3 regions of the Bacillus sp. N5-665 genome follow, and region 2 is predicted to be linked to each of the others. Evidence: riboswitches for the same ligand, from Rfam matches in the RefSeq annotation. Region 2 holds a riboswitch; each other region holds the start of a gene.
The links. A riboswitch is a leader RNA that binds a small molecule or an ion and turns the genes downstream of it on or off. The one in region 2 is predicted to bind S-adenosylmethionine.
Positions count from the first base shown of each region.

Region 1: linked by a shared signal. The riboswitch ahead of MNO09_RS14490 (M20 family metallopeptidase) and the one ahead of MNO09_RS04705 (methionine ABC transporter ATP-binding protein) in region 2 are both predicted to bind S-adenosylmethionine.
Region 3: linked by a shared signal. The riboswitch ahead of mtnW (2,3-diketo-5-methylthiopentyl-1-phosphate enolase) and the one ahead of MNO09_RS04705 (methionine ABC transporter ATP-binding protein) in region 2 are both predicted to bind S-adenosylmethionine.

Region 1 is NZ_CP093325.1:2,309,798-2,314,980, forward strand. Features, by position in the region: gene MNO09_RS14485 (AAA domain-containing protein) at 1-1,396, shown strand, start outside; SAM riboswitch class I at 1,472-1,573, shown strand; gene MNO09_RS14490 (M20 family metallopeptidase) at 1,662-2,867, shown strand; gene MNO09_RS14495 (Lrp/AsnC family transcriptional regulator) at 3,003-3,443, opposite strand; gene MNO09_RS14500 (SDR family oxidoreductase) at 3,764-4,528, shown strand; gene MNO09_RS14505 (TetR/AcrR family transcriptional regulator) at 4,863-5,183, shown strand, end outside.
Region 2 is NZ_CP093325.1:491,596-496,778, forward strand. Features, by position in the region: gene MNO09_RS04675 (arsenate reductase family protein) at 1-18, shown strand, start outside; gene gcvH (glycine cleavage system protein GcvH) at 60-443, shown strand; gene MNO09_RS04685 (hypothetical protein) at 752-1,600, shown strand; gene MNO09_RS04690 (toprim domain-containing protein) at 1,682-2,026, shown strand; gene MNO09_RS04695 (thioredoxin family protein) at 2,030-2,338, shown strand; gene MNO09_RS04700 (hypothetical protein) at 2,493-2,837, shown strand; SAM riboswitch class I at 2,963-3,070, shown strand; gene MNO09_RS04705 (methionine ABC transporter ATP-binding protein) at 3,370-4,395, shown strand; gene MNO09_RS04710 (methionine ABC transporter permease) at 4,388-5,053, shown strand; gene metQ (methionine ABC transporter substrate-binding lipoprotein MetQ) at 5,077-5,183, shown strand, end outside.
Region 3 is NZ_CP093325.1:1,367,897-1,373,079, forward strand. Features, by position in the region: gene mtnD (acireductone dioxygenase) at 1-386, opposite strand, end outside; gene MNO09_RS09610 (methylthioribulose 1-phosphate dehydratase) at 364-1,002, opposite strand; gene mtnX (2-hydroxy-3-keto-5-methylthiopentenyl-1-phosphate phosphatase) at 999-1,658, opposite strand; gene mtnW (2,3-diketo-5-methylthiopentyl-1-phosphate enolase) at 1,655-2,899, opposite strand; SAM riboswitch class I at 2,964-3,069, opposite strand; gene MNO09_RS09625 (pyridoxal phosphate-dependent aminotransferase) at 3,134-4,312, opposite strand; gene MNO09_RS09630 (carbon-nitrogen family hydrolase) at 4,327-5,183, shown strand, end outside.

The DNA.
Region 1 (5,183 bases), 1.8 Mb from region 2:
TCTTCGAAAGCAAAAAGCGAAAATTAAAGAAGTAGAAAAAGAATACATTGAAAATGCGAAAGTAATCGGCGCAACTTTATCGAAATGTGCCATTGATTCACTTATTTATGAGCGTACATTTGATTTAGTTGTCGTAGATGAAGTGAGTATGGCATATGTTCCGCAAATTGCATTAGCTGCTTCACTTGGAAAACGTATTGTCGTTTGTGGAGACTTTTTACAGTTACCTCCAATTGCGATGGCGAACCATGAACTCGTTCGAAAATGGCTTGGGGAAGATATGTTTTACCATGCTGGGATTGTTGATTCTGTCAATAAATCAGAAGCACATCCGAACCTATTTATGCTGCAGGAACAAAGACGTATGCATGCGGATATATCGAAGTTTACAAATTCGTTTATTTATAAAAATAGAGTATATGATCATCCGTCTGTTTCAGACCGTAAAGAACTTGCGCAGCTACAACCGTTCGCAAATGAGGCAAGTGTTTTATTTGATACGAGTTTAATGGGAGCCTTTTCGTTAAAAGACGCTGCTTCTGGTTCTCGATTTAACATTATGTCTGGTTTAGTAGCGATGCAAATGATGTTAATCGGACTGTTAGATGGTGTTCAATCGATCGGTGTTGTTACACCTTACAGGGCACAATCCCGCTTTTTATCAACGTGTATTAGAGAAATGTTGCAGAGAACGAAATATCAAAACATACCAGTTTTAGCGGCAACAGTTCATAAATTCCAAGGTTCTGAAAGAGATATGATGATATTTGATACAGTGGATAGTTATCCGCAAGAACGTCCTGGCGTGTTATTCTTTGATCACAAAAACCATCGCCTCGTCAATGTAGCCGTAACGAGAGCGAGAGGGAAGTTCATTCAATTATCAGATTGCCATTATATGCGTAAAAACCTTTCGAGAAAACAAGCGTTATCACAATTAACAGCTCATATAGAACGGCACGGAGATGTGTATGATCGCACGACATCAAGACAATTGTGGGAACGAAAAATTTCGAAACGTTTACGCTGGTTTATGGAAATGAATCTTGAAGAGCCGAAAGGGTTATTGAAAGATATTTTAGCCGCAAAACGAAAAATTATTATTTCGCTTCCAAGTACAAAGCAAGTGGATAAACGAGTATGGCAAGCGTTAATGCGCACAAATGCGCAAATAACAGTGTATAGTGATGGACCAGTTCCGTTAAAAAATGTAAAGTTACAAAGACAAAATAAAGCATTCCCGTTTATCGTAATCGATGATGAAATCTTTTGGGCAGGAGCACCGCTCACATCTCAAATGATGTTTGAAGGTAGTATGGAATTTCCGTACGTATGTGCAAGATTACAAGCACCGGAAACAATTGGTGTGTTAAAAGGATTTTTAGATATTCGGTAAATTCGGATAGGAATTCCTTGACTTTTAATCGGAATGAACTTAGAATGAATGTAATTTAATATAATCTTATGAAAATTCTTATCACGAGAGGTTGAGGGACTGGCCCTATGACACCTCGGCAGCGGATTCTTTATGAATACTGTGCCAATTCCAGCAAGGTAACTTGAAAGATAAGAAAGAAGCTCATTTTGACTGTATATACAGAAGCCTCTTTCTATCTTTTAGAAAGAGGCTTTTTTACGTGAAAATATAAGGGGGAAGAAAAATGGGAGCGACTGGAGTAACGTCACAAAGAAAAACAATTGAAGAGAGTATTGAAAGAAATAAGGAAAAGTACATAGAAACAAGTCACGATATTCATGCGAATCCGGAGATTGGTAACCAAGAGTTTTATGCATCAAGAACGTTGAGTTTATTATTAGGAAGCGCAGGATTTCAGTTACAACACAATATAGCTGGACATGAAACAGGTTTTATCGCGCGAAAAAGTTCAGGAAAACAAGGGCCAGTTATCGCATTTTTAGCTGAGTATGACGCTTTACCAGGACTCGGTCATGCATGTGGTCACAATTTAATTGGCACAATTAGTGTTGCGGCTGCGATTGCATTATCAGAAACGCTTGAAGAAATTGGCGGGGAAGTTGTCGTGTTTGGTACTCCAGCTGAAGAAGGAGGACCAAATGGTAGTGCGAAAGCGAGTTATGTAAAAGCGGGGTTATTTAAAGATATTGATGCGGCACTTATGATTCATCCGAGCGGAAAAACAGCGCCAACGAGCCCTTCACTAGCAGTCGATCCACTTGATTTTCATTTTTACGGAAAAACAGCTCATGCCGCAGCTTCACCGGAAGAAGGAATTAACGCATTAGATGCGATTATTCAGCTGTATAACAGCATTAATGCACTTCGCCAGCAACTTCCGTCAGATGTGAAAATTCATGGCGTTATTACAGAAGGCGGAAAAGCACCTAACATTATTCCTGACTACGCCGCAGCAAGGTTCTTCATCCGCGCAGCAACGCGAAAAAGATGTGCAGAAGTAACAGAAAAAGTAAAAAATATCGCACAAGGAGCAGCATTAGCAACAGGTACGAAAGTGAAAATTCATCAATTCCAAAATGAAATCGATGAACTACTCGTAACAAAAACATTTAATGACGTCGTAGCCGAAGAATTAGAATTACAAGGTGAAGACGTAAATCGGAAAGAAAGATTTGGCATCGGCTCAACAGACGCAGGAAACGTAAGCCAAGTCGTACCGACCATTCATCCGTACATTAAAATCGGTCCAGACGATTTAATTGCGCATACGAATGAATTTAGAGAAGCAGCACGTTCAGAATTAGGAGATAAAGCATTAATTACATCCGCAAAAGCACTAGCAAATACAGCGTATCGATTAATTACAGTAGAAGGGTTGTTAGAGAAGGTGAAGGAGGAGTTTAGAGAGGCGCAGAGAAATCAGGGATAGGTGAGAAGGAGACGTATCTCTGGATTTTCTAGTAGGAAATTGAATGAAAAAAGAACCAGCCTATGGCTGGTTCTTTTTATATTATATAAAAATTTTTCCACATACACTCGGTATCTTTATCTTAGTACCCTCTTATCAGAACGACAATTTCTCCTCAAACTCACTCTTTAAAACAATTAAAGGAGACGATAATCCAAATTGCATTAAGGAGTCTAAAAATGTAGCGAGAGAATCCATCGAATCGCTCATGACCTTCATCATATAATTAAACTCCCCGCTAATTCGATATAAATCAGTTACTTCGGGAGCGGCATTACAAAATTGGATGAAATCAGAGCATTGACTCGTTTTAAACATGATGAATGCTTGAATGTTCTTATTAATTTTAGAAGGCTCAAATTTCGTTCGGTATGCAGCTATAACGCCTTGATCTTCAAGTTTGTTAATGCGTTCTTTTACAGCAGGCTGCGTCATGGATATAATACGTCCTATTTCTGAAACAGAAATTCTCGCATTTTCATATAACAAGTTCATAATTTTATGATCGATTTCATCTAGTTTTACTGTGTTTTGCATTGTGTAGCCTCCTTTCTTTATTTTCTAAAGTGAATCGTAAATTATTACTATAATATCATAAGTGAAGGAACTAAATTACCTATAAATCTATATTTAAAATTATTAGTATTTGCTTAAAAATATAAGTATAGGATTTATCCCGCATTAACGGGCAGTAAAACTCCCGCCTCAAAATTCAGCTGGAGCAAAGTGGTTAGGTGAGAGATTAACTGCCCGTAAAAGCCCGATTGGTGAGGGCTGATAATCAGTGGGGGATGAAGAAAACCCCCACTGATTAAAGTTTCACTTTATTAAACGGAAATTTAGAAAGGGTGGAAAAAATGAAGAATCTTGATGGGAAAGTAGCGTTAGTAACAGGGGCGAGTCGCGGTATTGGTCGTGCGATTGCGATGAGATTGGCAAACGACGGTGCATTAGTTGCAATTCACTATGGCCGAAATAAAGCAGCTGCAGATGAAACAATTAGTGAGATTGAATCTAATGGAGGAAAGGCATTCTTAATTGAAGCGGATTTCAATTCAATTGATGGTATCAAAAAGATAGTAGAACAATTGAAGAATGAATTACAAATAAGAGTTGGTACATCAGAGATTGATATTTTAGTAAACAATGCAGGGATAGGTACACAAGGAACAATTGAAAATACGACAGAAGAAGTTTTTGATGAAATTATGTCTGTAAATATTAAAGCACCGTTCTTCTTAATTCAGCAAACATTACCGTTATTACGAGCGGAGGGGCGAGTTATTAACATTTCATCAGCTGAAGTAAGACTTGGTTTTGCAGGGTCCATTGCATATGGTTTAAGTAAAGGGGCACTAAATACGATGACACTTCCTCTAGCTAAACATCTTGGAGAAAGAGGTATAACAGTGAATACAATTATGCCTGGATATACGAAGACAGATATAAATGCGAAATTGCTAGATAATCCGGAAATACGAAATTTTGCTACGAATTCATCTGTGTTCGGACGAATAGGGCAAGTTGAAGATATTGCAGATGTAGTAGCATTCCTTGCTTCTTCTGATAGCCGCTGGGTAACGGGGCAAATTTTAGATGTTTCTGGTGGGTTTTGTTTATAGGGGCACTACTTCATACCCATCAAGCTAATATTTTCATATCCCCCTAAATTAAAATTTTCTTTCTCTACAGATAGCTATTTTGAGAAGCCGCTCATTTTTTCGTTTTGGGGGCATTTCTTTTTCTTAAGTTGATGGGTATATATGGGACCCCTATTAGACGATAGTGAATTAACAATTTCGGGGTTAAGTTCAACTTTATTCAAAATAAGATTTTTTTGCAGTAAAATCAATGTTAGTGGAACTTTTTTAATCAAACTTTTTTCTAAATTAATATAAATACTTGCAATATTTAAATTAGTACTATATAGTTCTAGTTATGACAAAGTTAAAATTAATGAATCAAAAACGTGTGATTGAAGTAGCTGCAACATTATTTTTAGAAAAAGGGTTTGCTTATACAAGTATGGATGAATTAGTGCGTGTAAGCAAAGTTTCAAAATCTAATGTGTATTATCACTTTTCTAATAAGGAAGTATTATTAGAAGGGGTCGTTGATTATTGGATTGAAATGTATCAATCTGCAATTGATGACGTACTTTCTCAGAACCAATTTTTAGTGGAAGATCGTATCCAACTGTTTTTAAAGCAATTATCACAAGGAGTTCAGTCGAGAGAGTATAAGGGGAGCTGTCCATTTATTACTCTTTATATTCAA
Region 2 (5,183 bases):
TGGAAAAAGTACCAATAAGGTATTTTTACATAATTAATACATTCACTGGAGGTACAGTCATGAGCATTCCAAATAATTTACGTTACTCTGAAGAACACGAATGGGTAAAAACTGAAGGTAATGAAGTTGTTATCGGTATTACTCACTTTGCACAAGGTGAGCTAGGCGATATCGTATTCGTTGAACTTCCTGAAGTAGGTGCAACAATCGAAGCTGACGAGCCATTCGGAAGCGTAGAATCTGTTAAAACAGTTTCTGAGTTATACGCACCTGTAAGCGGTAAAGTTGTAGCAGTAAACGAAGAATTAAGTGACCAACCAGAACTTGTTAACGAATCTCCATACGAGGGTGCATGGATGGTTAAAGTTGAACTTTCTGATGCAAGCCAAGTTGAGAAGTTATTAACTGCAGAAAAATATGCAGAAATGACAAACCAAGACTAATTATAGTCGACTAAAGGACAGCCTTTGTGCTGTCCTTTTTTATTTTGTGTTACATAATACATTTAAAATCGAGTGCAAATGAATAAGCTATTATGGGAATGAATGTTTTTCGGTAAGGTTTCATGTGGCTTCGTAATCTGAACGAGCCGCTTGCGCTTTTCTTTGTCCAGCTCCACCTCCTAGCCCTTCATGTCTAAGAACCTTCCGCACGAGAAGACAAAAAAGCGTCTTCTGTACGAAAGAACCTTAGCCAACAGGGCTAAACAGTCGGTGCCGCTTTTCTTTATGATCCAGCTCCAGCAGCTAGATTGTTCGGTGGCTTCGCTTCTTCCTGTAAGGCAAAAAGCGCCTTTACGTCAGAAGCTCCATCCCCCTCACAATCTGAACGAGCTGCTTGCGCTTTTCTTTATGATCCAGCTCCAGCAGCTAGATTGTTCGGTGGCTTCGCTTCTTCCTGTAAGGCAAAAAGCGCCTTTACGTCAGAAGCTCCATCCCCCTCACAATCTGAACGAGCTGCTTGCGCTTTTCTTTATGATCCAGCTCCAGCAGCTAGATTGTTCGGTGGCTTCGCTTCTTCCTGTAAGGCAAAAAGCGCCTTTACGTCAGAAGCTCCATCCCCCTCACAATCTGAACGAGCTGCTTGCGCTTTTCTTTATGATCCAGCTCCAGCGGCTAGATTGTTCGGTGGCTTCGCTTCTTCCTGTAAGGCAAAAAGCGCCTTTACGTCAGAAGCTCCATCCCCCTCACAATCTGAACGAGCTGCTTGCGCTTTTCTTTATGATCCAGCTCCAGCGGCTAGATTGTTCGGTGGCTTCGCTTCTTCCTGTAAGGCAAAAAGCGCCTTTACGTCAGAAGCTCCATCCCCCTCACGATCTGAACGAGCTGCTTGCGCTTTTCTTTATGATCCAGCTCCAGCGGCTAGATTGTTCGGTGGCTTCGCTTCTTCCTGTAAGGCAAAAAGCGCCTTTACGTCAGAAGCTCCATCCCCCTCACAATCTGAACGAGCTGCTTGCGCTTTTCTTTATGATCCAGCTCCAGCGGCTAGATTGTTCGGTGGCTTCGCTTCTTCCTGTGAGGCAAAAAGCGCCTCTAGTTCAGGAGTTCCAATGCCCTCCTGTTCTGAACGAGCTGCTTGCGCTTTTCTTTTGCAAAAATAAACAGGAAACAACATGAAAATAACGAATATACTATATACTAAGTTAAAGGTTGTATAGTATATGGTGATCGGGTGATGACATATGATTTATGTGGAAAAAGTCATTATTGTAGAAGGTAAATCAGATAGAAGAAAGATTGAATCTATTATTCGTGAACCGGTGGAAATTGTTTGTACAAATGGTACAATTGGTTTGTCGAAAATGGATGAGCTCATTGATCAGTTTTTTGATAAGGAAGTGTATGTACTAGTGGATGCTGATGATGCTGGAGAAAAGTTAAGGAAACAGTTTCGAAAAGAATTTCCGCAAGCAGAGCATATTTATATTGATCGCTCGTACCGAGAAGTGGCAACTGCGCCATCTTCACACTTAGCAAATGTATTATGGGGAGCTGACATTGACGTTTATACAGAATATTTACGGTAAGGAATGATAGAAGTGATTGATTGGACAGGAGCCGAAGCTACAGCCCTAATAGAGAACGAAGAAAAAACAGTGTTATATGTATATACTCCAATGTGTGGAACATGCCAATTAGCAAAAAAGATGTTAACAGTCGTTGAGATGACAATTGAAGACTTGAAAATTGGAATGTTAGATTTAAATTATGCTCCGCATTTAGCGAAAGAGTATGGAATCGAAAGTGTACCGTGTTTACTTGTTTTTGAAAATGGGACACTCATGAAGAAGATATATGCATTTCATTCGGTTGAATATTTATATACGGAATTAAAGTAGGCGGCAAAGTTTTTGCCGCCTCGACATATTTCTCGGGAAATATGTCGAGATGCAGGGGGGTTACAGTATTTGTCGAGCGAAAGTAACAGGATTGCTCTTTAGTGAGAGGGAATGGTATGTGTAATAGAAAGTGATATGAAGGATGTGATTTAGGGTGAAATTATATTCTTTGCTGCAATCATTTGTAAATTACGCTAATGGTCAATATCATTTAGAGCCGCTTTTAAGACAAGGAGAAAAAACTGTTAATTTCCGCTTTGGAGATGAAAGTTGTTCGCTACAAATTTCAAGAGATTATATAGAGCTGCTACATGAGGAACGAGGAACAGAGCAAATCGTTTGTTTAGATGAGGAAGATGTAAAACAATTGGTGAACGGCAATGTAAGGTTGCAAATGTTAATGAACGATGGACGTGTACAATATTCAGGAACGTATCGAACGATGCTATTAGTCGAATCGATGTTTCATATATGTAAACCGATGTCAGTGGGTGCTTAAAAGTCTGAAGTTTCTTTTTTTACGAAAATTTCTGTTGACATGGCGTATGGATATTGATACAATTCAATTCATAAAATATAGACAATTTCATAAATTACAAATCAGACGAAAATGTAATCTGATTTCTCTTATCAAGAGAGGTGGAGGGACTGTGCCCTGTGAAGCCCGGCAACCGTCAACTTATGTTGAAATGGTGCCAATTCCTGCAAAGCAAATGCTTTGAGAGATGAGAGAGAGGGATAATGTTGTTATATACGCATATAAACCTTTCTGCTTCTCTAAAGCGGAAAGGTTTTTTTATTGTTTGAATGTGGAGGACATTCAAATAATAAAAGTAGTGATAACGGTGGACTACACGCATTAAACATAAAAAATTGCGGAGTCGACCAAAAATCTAGCTTCAGCGGCTAGAACAGTCGGTCGTTTCATCCCTTCCTATGAGGCAAAAAGCGCCTCTACGTCAGGGATTCGGGCGTCCTCTTGTTCTAAACGAGCCGCTTACGCTTTTTAAACAAAAAAAGGGGTGAACATCATGATCTTGTTAGAAAATGTAAAGAAAATATATAAAGCAAAAAGCGGTGATGTCACTGCTGTAGATAATGCCAATTTAAAAATAGACAAAGGTGAAATATTTGGTGTTATCGGATATAGTGGCGCTGGGAAAAGTTCTTTAATCAGATTATTCAATCAGTTAGAGAAACCAACTTCTGGCCAAATTACAATTGCAAATCGTGTGATTTCAGCAATTACAGGGAGTGAACTTCGTAAGGCAAGGCAAGAAATTGGAATGATTTTTCAGCACTTCAATTTACTTTGGTCACGAACTGTACGCGAAAATATCGAGTTCCCACTTGAAATTGCAGGTGTCGATAAGGCGAAGAGAAGAAAACGCGTCGACGAGTTAATTCATCTTGTTGGATTAGAAGGAAGAGGGGACGCGTATCCATCTCAGTTAAGCGGAGGACAAAAGCAACGTGTTGGGATTGCAAGAGCATTAGCTAACAACCCACAAGTGCTTTTATGTGATGAAGCAACGTCAGCTCTTGATCCAGAAACGACAGATCAAATTTTAGATTTATTATTAGATATTAATAAGCGTCTCGGTTTAACAATTGTACTCATTACACACGAGATGCACGTGATTCGAAAGATTTGTAATCGAGTGGCGGTAATGGAGAAAGGAAAAATTGTAGAAACGGGTCCAGTACTTGATGTATTCCGCAATCCGCAGAAAGACATTACAAAACGCTTCGTACAGCAGTTAACGGATTCTGAAGATACAAATGAAACGATTGAAAGTTTAATTGAAAAGTATCCAGATGGTAAAGTAGTTCGTTTGCAGTTTATCGGTGAAGCTGTAGAAAGACCAGTACTTCAAAGATTAATGCAACGCAGTGATATAGAAGTTAGCATTTTGCAAGGAAATATAGCACAAACGAATAACGGCTCTTACGGTAGTTTAGTTGTTCATTTAAATGGTGAGGAAACAGCGATTCAACAAGCAATAGAGGGAATACATCAAGATCAAGTAGAGCTGGAGGTGATTGCACATGGATAAGTTAATCGCAAATGTTGATTGGAATCAAATGTTAGAAGCAACTGGTGAAACGTTATATATGACGGCAATCGCAGCTCTTGCCACATTTGTATTAGGACTAATTTTAGGATTGTTACTCTTTATGACAGCGAAAGATAATTTATGGGAAAACAAAGCGGTTAACACGGGGATTGGAGCGTTCGTAAACATTTTCCGCTCGATACCGTTCATCATTTTAATCATTTTATTAATCCCATTCACAAAGATTCTGCTTGGAACAATTCTTGGAGCGAGTGCAGCACTTCCAGCTTTAATTATTGGAGCGGCACCATTTTACGCGAGAATGGTTGAAATTGCGCTTCGTGAAATTGATAAAGGTGTAATTGAAGCTTCGAAAGCAATGGGAGCAAAAACAAGCACAATTATTTTGAAAGTGTTAATTCCAGAATCGTTACCAGCATTAGTATCTGGTATTACTGTTACGACAATTGCTTTAGTAGGCTATACAGCGATGGCGGGAGTTGTTGGTGCTGGTGGCCTTGGAACACTTGCTTATTTAGAAGGATTCCAGCGAGGAAATAACGATGTAACAATCGTTGCGACAATTTGTGTATTACTAGTTGTATTTTTCATTCAGTGGATTGGTGATAGTTTAACGACTCGAATAGATAAACGATAATAAAAAACGGGAGGATGTTTTAAATGAAAAAATTATTACTTACAGCACTTATTTCAACTTCAATTTTTGGGTTAGCTGCTTGTGGCGGGAAAGATAAAGATGAAAAAAAACTAGTTGTGGGGGCTTCTAA
Region 3 (5,183 bases), 880 kb from region 2:
TCAACGTCAAAGAATTTCCCATCTTTTCCTTCAATAGCAAAGATGCCATGACCACTAACAATAAAGCGAACTTCATCATCGGTATGATGGTGTTCTTTTTGGAAGTTAATTAATAATTCGTCAAGGTTAGGTGTGCTATTTGAAAGTGAAATTACATCATGTGCTTTATAGCCTCGGCGCGCTGAAACATCAGCGATTTCTTTTGAAAACACAGCTAATATTTCAGCCTTGTTTTCATCTGTTAACGAATAATTTTCATTTAAATGAGTAGGAAGCTTAGAAATATTCCATTTCTCATATAAAACGCCTTCCTCTTGTAGAAATTTAGATACTTCTACTTCATTTTCGATGCGAGTATTTACTTCATGAATACGAATTTGCGCCATTAGAAACGCCTCCTTGAATTGATAATAGTTTTATATGAAATTGGAATAAAAACTCATAAGCTTCTAATCTTTTCTTTGCATCAAAGCTATCTCGGCCCCATACGGTAATACCGTGGTTACGGATTAATACTGCTCCCGAATCTCCTTGTATATGTTTTCGGAAGTTTTCTCCAAGCGTTGGGATATGGGCATGGTTTTCGATAATAGGAATGTGAATTGTTGCACCTTCTTCCCAAATATCGAGAGCTTTAATAATTTCTTGATTTTGAAGGGTGACTGCATCACTATATAAATTTGTGATGACATTATTATCAGTTGTATGAACATGAAGTACGCACCCAGCATTCGTATTGTTATAAATATGTGTATGCAATATTGTTTCTGCTGAAGGGCGTAATTCAGTCTCTAATACGGGAAGCCCTAGATGATCTACTAATAGAAAATCATCTGGAGTAGTTTTTGTTTTATCTTTACCACTTGCTGTAATAAGAAAAGTAAGTGGCTCATGACTAACCTTTATAGAAATATTACCACTCGTTGCTGGAAACCAATTTCGTGTTGTTAATTCTTTTTTTATCTCGCTTAAGTCATACCATTGACGAAAAAGTTGTTTCATGATTTCACCTCCAACAAATGTTTTAATTGGGTTTGAACATCGTGAAATGTTTCAAACGGTGTATAAGCAATATAATTCTCTTCACACTTTGTAATAAGGAAGTCGCGAGCAAATACTTTATCTGCTTGTTTCGCAGCTTGTAAATCAGTAATTGAATCTCCAATCACAATATGGAAGTCATTCGTATCACTTAATTTACGGATTAAAGATGATTTGCATAATCCGCAATGATTTTGACAATGATGATCACAAGGATGAGGCCACTTAACTGTAATGAATTCATTTGAAAAGTCTGTTTCATTACAGTAAATTTGCTCTTTTGGAATGATTCCTTGTAAGAGTGGATAGACGAAGAAATCCATTCCACCTGATATAACGTAAAAAGAAATGTTATTTTCATTTACAAATTGTATAAATTCATGAAAACCACTACGGATTTCAGCAGTTTCTATTAAAAATTGAATCATATCATCGTGTAGACTAGTAGGTATTAATTGAAATAATTGAGAAACACCTTCTTGAATAGACAGCTCTTGTGATAAAATTCTATTCTTTACTTCTTCGGCTTCTGGTGGTGCAAATTTTTCCATAATGGACATAATGTTATCATTATTTGTAATCGTGCCATCGAAATCACAAAATACTTGAATACTCATAATTTCACCCCATGAGAGGGATTTCCCCATATTTGAAGTGCACTATGCAAATTTATGTCATCTACTTCATGGAGTGGTGTATTTTGCAAAGTAGCATTAATTGCAGTATGGAAAGCTTTACCGCCCCCTTGCGCTCCACTCGGATGTCCATGTATCCCGCCGCCAGCATTAATAACAACATCTTTACCGAAATCTCGTAGAATAAAGGGAACGAAACCAGGGTGAATACCAGCAGACGGAACAGAAAAACTCTTCTTGAAAAATGCATCGTCTTCAGTTAAATATTTTGAGATAGCAAGAGCCTCCTCTTTTTCTAGAGCAACACTTCCGTATGGAGATGGGAATAATGAAAAGTCAGCCCCAGCATAACGTAGTAGCTTTCCTAGTAATAATGGAGAGGAAACTCCATATAACTTGGATGCTGAATAAGCACCACTTACAGCAGGGTGTGCCATAATAGGAACTGGGATTTCATCATCTTCTGCAAGTGATTGTAGTACATCTAGTCCGTAAGCAAATACGTTAAATAATAGAATATCTGCCCCAGCTTGCACTGCGCGTTTCGCATTTTCTTTTAAATCAAAAGTTCGTCCTGTTAAATTTACGGCATATAACGTTTTATGTCCGTATGTTTCATATACGGATTGTAAAACTTCTTTTCCAGATACAATGCGTTTCGTAAGTGGTGTTAATGTATTCTCAAATAATATTTCATCATCTTTTACTATATCTACACGACCAATTGCTTGATCGCGTAATTGCGTTTTTAAATAACCAATATTTCGTCCAATCATTCCTTTAAAAATACTCATTAAAAGGGGACGCTCATGCACTTGTAAAAGATTTCGAATACCATCTATCCCGAATTTTGGACCAGGGAAATATTGTTTTAACTCGTCTGAAAATGTTAAGTCGATTAATTTCACTTCACCATCAAGTGATAGCTTTCCGAATGTAGTTGTTAAAATTGCTGGTAAGTCCGGACTGAAGTTTAATAACGGATATTCGATTTTAATAATCCCGCGTTTAACTTTTTTACGTAAATACGAATTGGTATGTTCTTGTTCAGCTAGTTCCTCAACATGAATGACGTTGCCTTTATGGTGTTTTAATTGTTCTTGCAATAAGTGTGGCAAATGAGTCCAAGAGCCAATTGTTAAACCGAGTGCAATTTGCTCGGCCTTTTTTTCTAAGTTATGTGAATCATCATGGATTAAATACGTTGCTATAATTCCGCTCATTGTTAAAACCTCCTAGTTAAATAAAAAAACCTCTCAGCTAAGGAGAGGTTTTTTTACAACCAGCTCCTTATCTGTCAGCATAATGCTGCGAGAATTAGCACCGTGTCTACAATTGTAGATCGGTTGCCGGGTTTCGTCGGGCTCGTCCCTCCACCTGCTCTTGATAAGAAGTATTTAGAAATGTTTAAATTTTTAAGATAACTGAATTTTGTCAGATATTTTTCATGTTGTCAATTATTTTTTGAAAAAATTTAATTTATCAATTCGATTAATGGCTTCTCGTAATCTATCTTCTGTATGCAAGAGACCAACACGGACATATCCTTCGCCATGTTCACCAAATCCAACACCAGGAGCAACTGCAACGTGTGCTTTTTCTAGTAAAATATCAGAAAATTGCTCAGATGTATATCCTTTCGGAACAGGAAGCCATGCAAAGAATGAGCCTGTTGGAATATCTACATTCCAACCAATTGAGTGACAAGCTGAAACAAGAGCGTTTCTTCGAGATTCGTAACTATTTACAAGGTCTATTACGCAAGACTGTGAACTTAATAGTGCTTCGCGGGCAGCATCTTGAACTGCACCAAAAATACTAACATACATATGATCTTGTAATAAGTTAATTGTCTCAATCACACTTTCATTCCCTACAGCAAAAGCGATGCGCCATCCAGCCATATTGAAAGTTTTCGATAGAGTGTAAATTTCAATACCTGTATCTTTACCACCGTCTGCTTGCAAGAAACTAACAGGTTTTTGACCATCGAATCCAATAGCACCGTAAGCAAAATCATGAATGACTAATATATTATGTTTATTAGCAAAATGAATGGTTTCATCAAAGAAATCTTTTGATGCAGTAGCACCGGTAGGATTATTTGGATAGTTTAAAAACATTAACTTTGCACGCTCAGCGGTAGTGGCATCAATTTTTGTATAATCTGGTAAAAAATTATTTTCTGCAATAAGCGGCATTGTTTCAAATTGTGCTTTTGCTAAAGCAACTCCTGATAAATAATCTGGATAGCCTGGATCTGGAACGAGAATAGTATCACCAGGGTTTGTAAAACAAAGTGGTAATTCTACTAATCCAGCTTTTCCACCAAACAAAATAGCAACTTCTGTTTTTGGATTTACTACTACATCATATTCGCGTTGATAGAATGTTGCCACGGCTTCTTTTAAACTTTCGTGTCCGCGAAATGGCGGATATTTATGATGAATGGTCTTTTCAGCAGCATCTTGTAAAGCTTTTACGATATGCTGCGGTGTTGGTTGATCTGGATTACCTTGACCAAGATTAATAACATCGTGACCAGCTGCTACGACTTTGTTAACTTTTGCAACAAGTGAAGCGAAAAATTGTGTTGGCAATGATGTTACTATCTCAGAAGGTTGAAATAATTTCATACTTTCCACCTCTTTTGAAAGTTGTTACAATTCTAGTGACAAATGATATAATCTTTCCAGTATTTTGTAAAGAAAAAATTATGAATGGGGCTGACAAAATGAAAGTCGCATGTATTCAAATGGACATTGTCTTTGGAGATGTAGAAAAAAATATTGAGAATGCTAAAAATAAAATAAGCGAAGCGATGAAGGAAAGACCAGACGTTATTGTCTTACCAGAACTATGGACAACGGGATATGATTTAACGAGGCTTACTGAAATTGCAGATAGGGATGGATTGCAAACGAAAGAAAAGCTGAAAGAATGGTCGAAGCAATATGGTGTACATATTGTCGGTGGGTCTATAGCGAAGCAAACAGAGCAAGGTGTTACAAATACAATGTATGTGGTAAACAAGGAAGGAGAACTAGTCAATGAATATAGTAAAGTACATTTATTTCAGCTTATGGATGAACATAAATATTTAATCGCTGGAAATAGTACAGGTGAATTTAAGCTAGATGATGTAGAGTGCGCCGGTACAATTTGTTATGACATTCGTTTTCCGGAGTGGATGCGTGTTCATACTGCTAAAGGTGCAAAAGTTTTATTTGTTGTAGCAGAATGGCCATTGGTTCGTTTAGCTCATTGGCGTTTGCTATTGCAAGCAAGAGCAGTTGAAAATCAGTGTTATGTTGTTGCATGTAATAGGGCAGGAAAGGATCCGAATAATGAGTTTGCCGGTCATTCTTTAATTGTCGATCCTTGGGGCGAAGTTGTTGTAGAAGCGAATGAAGAAGAATCAATTTTATTTGGAGAGCTTCATTTTGAGAAAATTAAAGAAGTACGCAAAGGAATTCCAGTTTTTGCAGATCGTCGTCCAGAATTATA